DNA from 2 places in the Streptomyces sp. NPDC023838 genome. Region 1 is predicted to be linked to the other one. Evidence: riboswitches for the same ligand, from Rfam matches in the RefSeq annotation. Region 1 holds a riboswitch; the other holds the start of a gene.

Region 1 (4,318 bases):
GACGGCCCCGGCCCGCGAACGGCTGGGGGTCCGGGGGTTATCCCCCGGGACAACACAGCGTGGCGCGGCTGAAGCGGCCGACGGACTGAGACGGCCCGGGCCCGCGAACGGCTGGGGGTCCGGGGGTTATCCCCCGGGACAACACAGCGTGGCGCGGCTGAAACGGCCGACCGACTGACGGGCTGACGGACTGACCGGCTGACGGGCCCAAAGAGGCCGACCCACAGAACCTCCACGTCCGGTATCCGGTACAGGGCTTCCGTGGCGCGATTCCGTCCCCTAGATTTCGTGCGCATTACACCAGGTGTGCACAGCGAGGGGACGGAGCCACCATGCCGGACACAACACACGAGCGGAGACCGGTGATCACGCCTGTGCGCGTGGTCATCGCCCTCTGCCTGACAGCGCCCTTCGTGGCGATGCTCTGGGTGGGTTCCTACGCGAAGGCCGACCCGGCACTCGCCGGGATCCCGTTCTTCTACTGGTACCAGATGCTGTGGGTGGTCATATCGACCGCGCTCACGATGCTCGCGTACAAGCTGTGGCAGCACGACCAGCAGGGCCGCAAGGCGGGTGAGGGCAAGTGACTCTCGCAGCCAACGACGGTGTCAACGGCGTCGCGCTCGGCGTCTTCATCTTCTTCTTCCTGGCCGTCACGGTCATCGGCTTCATGGCCGCCCGCTGGCGCCGCGCCGAGAACGAGCAGAGCCTGGACGAATGGGGGCTCGGCGGCCGCTCGTTCGGCACCTGGGTCACCTGGTTCCTGCTCGGCGGCGACCTCTACACGGCGTACACCTTCGTCGCGGTCCCCGCGGCGGTCTACGCGGCGGGCGCGGCCGGGTTCTTCGCGGTGCCGTACACGATCCTCGTCTATCCGCTGATCTTCACGTTCCTGCCCCGGCTCTGGTCGGTCTCGCACAAGCACGGCTATGTGACGACCTCGGACTTCGTACGCGGCCGGTTCGGCTCCAAGGGGCTCTCGCTCGCAGTCGCGATCACCGGCATCCTCGCCACGATGCCCTACATCGCGCTCCAGCTGGTCGGCATCCAGGCGGTGCTCGACGTGATGGGCATCGGCGGCTCCAGCAACTGGTTCCTCAAGGACCTGCCGCTGCTGATCGCCTTCGCGGTGCTCGCGGCGTACACGTACTCCTCGGGTCTGCGCGCCCCCGCACTGATCGCGTTCGTGAAGGACACCCTGATCTACATCGTCATCCTGGTGGCGATCATCTACATCCCGATCAAGCTCGGCGGCTTCGACGACATCTTCGCGGCGGCCCGGCACAAGTTCGAGACGCCCAACGCGGCCGGGAAGCCCACGGGCGCGCTGGTGCCCGGCGACGCGGGCCAGTGGACCTACGCCACGCTCGCCCTCGGCTCGGCGCTGGCGCTCTTCATGTACCCGCACTCGATCACCGCGACCCTCTCCTCCCGCAGCCGCAACGTCATCCGCCGCAACACCACGATCCTGCCGCTGTACTCGCTGATGCTGGGTCTGCTCGCGCTGCTCGGCTTCATGGCGATCGCGGCCGGGGTCAAGGTCAAGAACGGCCAGCTGGCGATCCCGCAGCTCTTCGAGGACATGTTCCCGGACTGGTTCGCGGGCGTGGCGTTCGCGGCGATCGGCATCGGCGCGCTCGTCCCGGCGGCGATCATGTCGATCGCGGCTGCGAATCTCTTCACCCGCAACATCTACAAGGACTTCCTCAAGCCGGACGCCACGCCGGAGCAGGAGACCAAGGTCTCCAAGCTGGTCTCGCTCCTGGTGAAGGTGGGCGCGCTGGTCTTCGTCCTGACGATGGACAAGACGGTCGCGATCAACTTCCAGCTGCTGGGCGGCATCTGGATCCTCCAGACCTTCCCCGCGCTGGTCGGCGGTCTGTTCACCCGCTGGTTCCACCGCTGGGCGCTGCTGGCGGGCTGGGCGGTCGGCATGGCGTACGGCACGCTCGCCGCGTACGGAGTCGCCTCGCCCACCCAGAAGCACTTCGGCGGCAGCTCCAAGGAGATCCCCGGCATCGGTGAGATCGGCTACATCGGCCTGACGGCGTTCGTCCTGAACGTCGCGGTGACGGTCGTCCTCACGGTGGCCCTGAGGGCCCTGAAGGCCCCCGACGGCGTCGACGAGACGTCCCCGGAGGACTACACGGCGGACGCGGGCGACCCGGGCGTACAGACGGAACTGCCCCCGGCGACGGCGGGCGCGTTGCACTAGCCGCCTCCCTCCTCCGTACGCGACGACGGGCCGCCGGGAATCCGGCGGCCCGTTGTCGTGTTCCTGGAAGACGAGTTGACGCTCCGACACCCTCCGAAGCCGACACGACACAACATGTGGGGGTGCCGCCGGAGCCCGGCACAAGATGTATGCTCATGCTCGCTGTCGCCGCAGGGGAATCCGGTGCAAATCCGGAACTGTCCCGCAACGGTGTACTCGTACGCATTTGCGTACCTGTTCAGTCCGAGGACCTGCCGACAGCGCGCCCTGGCCGTCCGGCCCGGGTGCCAGACGTCCGGGCCTCGCGGAATGGGCAAGTGGACGCGGCGTACCCCCGAGGGGGTGTGTCCGTGTGCCCGCGCACTTCCCCAAGGCCCCGTGCCGAGCGAGGAGTGCCCCCACGTGACCATCGCCCCTGCGGATCCCGCTTCAGCGATCGCCGAAGAGCCGGCCGATGCCCCCGGGACCGCCCTGCTGCGGACCCTGACCGACCTCACCGCCGATCTGCCGGACACCGACCCCGGCCGTGTCGCCGCCGCCGCCCTGCGCGGCCGCAACGCGCGCTCGGACGAGGCGGAGCTGCGTGGGCTCGCCACCGAGGCCGCCGCCGGGCTGATCTCCGAGGACCCGGCGTACTCCCGCCTCGCCGCCCGGCTGCTGACGATCACGATCGCCGAGGAGGCCGCGACCCAGGGCTCGGTCACCTTCTCCCAGTCGGTCGGGGTCGGCCACGAGGAGGGCCTGATCGCGGACCGCACGGCCGACTTCGTGCGGCTGCACGCGGCCCGCCTGGACGCGCTGGTCGAGGCCTCCCTCGCGGACGGCGCCGACGACCGCTTCGGCTACTTCGGCCTGCGCACGCTCTACTCCCGCTACCTGCTGCGCCACCCGATCACCCGCCAGGTCATCGAGACCCCGCAGCACTTCATGCTCCGGGTCGCGGCGGGCCTGGCCGAGGACGACTCGGTGCGTGCCCTGGACGAGGTCGCCTCGCTGTACGGCCTGATGAGCCGGCTCGACTACCTGCCGTCCTCCCCCACGCTCTTCAACTCCGGCACCCGTCACCCGCAGATGTCCAGCTGCTACCTGCTGGACTCCCCGCTGGACGAGCTGGACTCGATCTACGACCGCTACCACCAGGTGGCGCGCCTGTCGAAGCACGCGGGCGGCATCGGCCTGTCGTACTCCCGCATCCGCTCGCGCGGCTCGCTCATCCGGGGCACCAACGGCCACTCCAACGGCATCGTCCCGTTCCTGAAGACGCTGGACGCCTCGGTGGCGGCCGTCAACCAGGGCGGGCGGCGCAAGGGCGCGGCGGCGGTCTACCTGGAGACCTGGCACTCCGACATCGAGGAGTTCCTGGAGCTGCGCGACAACACCGGTGAGGACGCCCGGCGTACGCACAACCTGAACCTGGCGCACTGGATCCCGGACGAGTTCATGCGCCGCGTGGACGCGGACGGCACCTGGTCGCTGTTCTCCCCGGCCGACGTGCCCGAGCTGGTCGACCTGTGGGGCGACGAGTTCGACGCCGCGTACCGCAAGGCCGAGGCGGCCGGTCTCGCCCAGAAGACCATCCCGGCCCGGGACCTGTACGGCCGGATGATGCGCACCCTGGCGCAGACCGGCAACGGCTGGATGACCTTCAAGGACGCCTCCAACCGCACCGCCAACCAGACGGCGGAGCCCGGCCACACGGTCCACTCCTCCAACCTCTGCACCGAGATCCTCGAGGTCACGGACGACGGCGAGACGGCCGTCTGCAACCTCGGCTCGGTCAACCTGGGCGCCTTCGTGCTCGCCTCCGGCGAGATCGACTGGGAGCGTCTGGACGCGGCCGTCCGTACCGCCGTGACGTTCCTGGACCGGGTCGTCGACATCAACTTCTACCCGACCGAGCAGGCAGGCCGCTCCAACGCCAAGTGGCGTCCGGTGGGCCTGGGCGCGATGGGCCTCCAGGACGTCTTCTTCAAGCTGCGCCTGCCGTTCGACTCCCCCGAGGCGAAGGCGCTCTCCACCAAGCTGGCCGAGCGCATCATGCTCACCGCGTACGAGGCGTCCTGCGACCTCGCCGAGCGCAGCGGCCCGCTGCCCGCCTGGGAC
Region 2 (4,318 bases), on a different contig from region 1:
CGTGGTCGCCGCAGGGCGAGTCGCCGATGGTTCCCAGGGCCAGCCCGCTGGTCCAGTCGACCACCGCGGCGCCCCGCACGCCGGGCAACCCCATGGTTTCCAGCAGACACTCATCGATTCCAAGCACGCGCGACTTCCTCCCTGGTGCCGCCGTGGACGGGCTCCGCGTCTGGTGCTCGACGCGGCTGAGGTGACGAGAGGTTACGCAGCGTGTCGCCCACTGGGGGAAGTTCTGGCATTTTCCAGCGGAACATGCGCGGCGTTGGCTAGGGTGCGCCGACCCCACGGGGAGGCGTGGGCGACGGCTCGGGCGACCGCGAGGGCGCGCGGGTGGGCCGCGACGATGCGCACCCGGCGTGACCTGTACTGCCCGCGTTGCGGCGTGATCGAATAGGGGATGACATCGTTCTGGACCGGCGGCCGGATACGCCTGCGCGGTATCGAGCCCGACGACTGGGCCGCGTTCATGCGCTTCGCCGAGGACGAGGAGCGGTTGGGTGACCTGCTGAACCCGCCCCGCTCCGCCGAGAGTTTCCGTGACTGGGCCAGGGAACAGGCTGCTGCCAAGTCCGATGGCGACTGTTTCGGGCTGGCGATCGAAGCCGTCGAGACCGGCGACACGGTGGGTGCTGTCGGCTCACACCAGGCGGACCCGCGTGCGGGGTGGTTCGAGTACGGCGTCACCATCGGCGCCGATCACCGGGGCAAGGGATATGCGGCGGAAGCGGTGGTGATGCTGCTGCGCTTCATGTTCGCCGAGCGGCGCTATCACAAGTGCGCAGCGCGGATCTTCGCCCACAACGAGGCATCGCTGGCGCTACACCGGCGGCTCGGTTTCGTCGAGGAGGGTCGCCTCCGCGATCACGTGTTCCTGGCCGGCCGACACCGTGATCTCGTCATGATGGGGATGCTCGCCGAGGAGTTCGCCCAGCTGCACTCGATGAGCGAGCCCGATGGCTCGGGGGGCCGCCGGTGACTGAAGCGCCGCAGTCGGTGGAGCTCGCCGACTGCGGCGCTCAGACGTGGTGGCAGTAGGGGGCGTTCGCCCCGGGGTATGTCCGTCACGTTGCCCTGCATACCTGCGGCGCGCTCTCGTGGAGGCTGAGCAGCCGGTAGTAGTTCTCTCCGAGGGCGATGTCACGGAAGGCCCGGTCGTTCAAAGCCTTGTTGATCCGGCTGGTGACTTCGAGTTCTTGCTCGTAGACGTGGTAGTCCTTGTCGCGCGAGGCCACGAAGTCGGTGCCGGGAATGGCCCTGGTCGGATACCGGTCGAAGAACGTGGCGTACTTCTGCCGTACTCCCGGCTTGCTGAAGTAGTTGTCTTCCAGGACCCGCCAGCTGAGGTCCAGTGTGAGGCGGGGGTACTTGTCCAGGAGTCTCTTCATGATCCCGATGTGCCGGTCGGGATCCATGGTGGTGAGCTCCTTGGAGAGCCCCATGTGTGCCCACACGATCTTGTTCGCCGGATACCGGTGAAGCGTCTCCTCCATCAGATGGAGATACTTGGTCTGCTCCGCGTTGTTCCCGAGGTCCGAGTGGATGGTGATCGGGATCCCGCGGTTCCGTAGCACCTTCATGAACGGTGCCCAGTTCTTGATGTTCTCGCTCGTCGCGGCGGTGTGGTGGTTGGGGAACAGCGCCTGCTTGACGAGGTTCACCTCTCCCGCCCACCGGAAAACCCCTGGGAACTCCTTGTCGTACAGCGCGATGCCCGGCGGGATGGTCTCCGGGTGATTCAGATCCATAAAGGTCATGGAGACGGCGAGTTCGGGGTCCTTGGGCTTCGCCGCCACGTAATTCTCGGCGTTGGCGAAGTCGTTCTTCATGCTGGGCGCGACGGATGTGCCGGGGCAGTCCAGGTAGTACGTGCAGGGGGAGTTCACCGGCAGCATCTGCCCGATGCCGTACATGCTGGCGTGCCGGACACCGCTCTTGTGCAGGTAGCCGGTGAGTTCGTCGAACCCGATCGCCGGGCCACCGAACGGGCGGAAGTGCAGATGACTGTCGACCTGAGAGGTGTAGGGCTCTCTCGCGCGGTCAAAACACGCCGTCCCGGCCACCGCCGAGCCCGCCCCGGTCGACGAGGCGGCGACGGCCACCGCTGTCAGTACCGCACCGGCCATGCCGAGGCGCCTGGTGATGTGTGACATGCCGATGATGACCTCCGGTTGACTCGGTCTTCTGTCGCGGCCCTGGGCTATGGCGGCCAATTCGGCGCGTGCCGCAAGGGCATGGGGAATGTGCCCATGGAATGGTCCTGGCAGGCTTGCCGAAATGGCCGGGCCTCGGGGCGAAGGTGTTCGACTTGTCACCCGGACGCCAGTGCGCTCCGACAGGGGGAGGGTGACAACTCGCCCGTTACTCGACGCCGGGCATTCGTCCAGCGGAGGGATTTGGGAGTTCGGGGCCGTGGTTCCGTGTACGACCGGGGAAGAAGTCACTCCGCCGTGCAATGACCCGCAAAGGAGCTGGCTGTGTCGAATGCTGCGAGGGCTGTGCTTGAGGGCGGCCCGGATGACCTGCCGGACCGCATCGTGACGATCACCGAGCCGGACGCCGAGGTGAAGGTGCCGTTCAGGGGCGGCTACGAACACTTCGAGGCCACCCAGCGGCACCAGGACACCGCCGAGGGATCACTGCGGGTCTACCAGTGGATCTACCGCACCGCGATTGCCGAGTAGCCGGCGGCCACCGGGCGTCCTCGCTCGGGATTCGTCACCCCACGGCTCGTGGGCAGGAGTACGGGGACGGGCAAGGGCGGTAGGCCCGGGCGGCCCTGGAGAGCGGTTTGTTAGGCTCGCCTTGCCTCCCGTGGGGGAAGTCCGGTGAGAGTCCGGCGCTGACCCGCAACGGTGTGCGCGGCGACCCTGGGGTCCGTCGCGCGAGCCCGATCGCCCGCGAGGGGTCCAGCGATCCGTTGACTGCTCGCCGTGGACTGCGAGAGGGGGCCGCGCGGCCGGTGCGGCCGTACGGGCTGTCTCCTGCTCTGTCTTCAGCAGGCGGCCCATGCGAAGGACGGCCCCGCCCGTGCACCGAAGGACTGCCCCCGGCCGGATACCCGTGCTGCCGCTCAGCCTGGCGCTGGGACTGGTGCTCCTGCTGTCACTCATGTGCGGCGTGGGACTTGGCGCCGCCGGGGTCGGCTGGGGGCACGTGCCGCGCTTTCTGTGGGCCGGGCTCACCGGCGGAACCGTGCACGCGCGTGACGCGGCCGCGTACACCATCGTCTGGGAGATCCGGCTGCCCCGGGTCCTGCTCGGCGCCGTCGTCGGGGCCGGGCTCGCGGCGGTCGGTGTCGCCGTGCAGGCGATGGTCCGCAACGCGCTGGCCGACCCGTTCGTCCTGGGCATCTCCTCGGGTGCGGCGGTGGGCGCCAACGCCGTCATCCTGCTGGGGGCGTTCGCGGGGCTGGGGGTGTGGGCGCTGTCGGTGTCGGCGTTCGCCTCGGCGCTTGCGGCCATGGCGCTGGTGTACGCCGTGGCCCGCTCACCCCGCGGGCTCACCCCACTGCGGCTGATCCTGACGGGGACGGCACTGGCGTACGGCTTCGAGGCCCTCACCACGGTCATGGTGTTCGGTGCGGCCCGGGGCGAGGCGGCCCGGTCGGCGATGATGTGGCTGCTGGGCAGTCTGGGCGGCGCGACCTGGGCGCAGGTCCCCATCGCCGCGGTGACCGTGGCGGGCGGATGGACGTGGCTGCGGTGGCGCGCCGAAGCGCTCAACGCCCTCGCCATGGGCGACGAGACCGCGGCCGCCCTCGGCGTCCAACCGGCCCGGCTGCGCAGGGAGTTGTTCCTGGTCACGGCCGCCGTCACGGGAGCCGTCGTCGCGGTCAGCGGGGCCATCGGGTTCGTCGGACTGATGGTGCCGCACGTCGTCAGGATGCTGGTCGGCGCCGACCACCGGCGGGTGCTCGCCGTGGCGCCGCTCGCCGGAGCGGTGCTGCTGGTGTGGGCGGACGTGCTGTCGCGGCTACTGCTGGCCCCGGCCGAGCTGCCGGTCGGCGTGATCACCGCGGTGGTCGGGGTTCCCGCGTTCCTGCTGCTGATGCGGCGCGGCGGCTACGCGTTCGGGGGGAGCTGAGGATGCGGCTCGACATCGACGAGGTGACGATCGAGGCCGCCGGGGCCCGGCTGGTCGAGGACGTCCGGCTCGCCGTGGACACCGGGGCGTTCGTCGGACTCGTCGGGCCCAACGGCAGCGGGAAGTCGACCCTGCTGCGCAGTGTGTACCGGGCGCTGCGCCCGGCCCGGGGAACCATACGGCTGGACGGCGAGGCTCTGCACGCCATGCGCCCCCGGGCCGCCGCCCGCGTCCT

What was found. Region 1 has a riboswitch for cobalamin ahead of AB0G17_RS25250 (ribonucleoside-diphosphate reductase subunit alpha). Riboswitches for the same ligand answer to the same signal wherever they lie in the genome.
Region 2: it holds a riboswitch for cobalamin, as region 1 does, so the genes downstream of both, AB0G17_RS11315 (iron ABC transporter permease) here and AB0G17_RS25250 (ribonucleoside-diphosphate reductase subunit alpha) in region 1, are expected to answer to the same signal.

Annotation. Positions count from the first base shown of each region.
Region 1 covers NZ_JBFAAD010000023.1:39,491-43,808, forward strand. The annotation lists gene AB0G17_RS25240 (DUF3311 domain-containing protein) at 333-587, shown strand; gene mctP (monocarboxylate uptake permease MctP) at 584-2,215, shown strand; cobalamin riboswitch at 2,319-2,489, shown strand; gene AB0G17_RS25250 (ribonucleoside-diphosphate reductase subunit alpha) at 2,618-4,318, shown strand, end outside.
Region 2 covers NZ_JBFAAD010000007.1:88,857-93,174, reverse strand. The annotation lists gene AB0G17_RS11335 (hypothetical protein) at 1-127, opposite strand, end outside; gene AB0G17_RS11330 (GNAT family protein) at 398-976, shown strand; gene AB0G17_RS11325 (amidohydrolase family protein) at 1,062-2,150, opposite strand; gene AB0G17_RS11320 (DUF5988 family protein) at 2,475-2,681, shown strand; cobalamin riboswitch at 2,786-2,918, shown strand; gene AB0G17_RS11315 (iron ABC transporter permease) at 3,028-4,083, shown strand; gene AB0G17_RS11310 (ABC transporter ATP-binding protein) at 4,086-4,318, shown strand, end outside.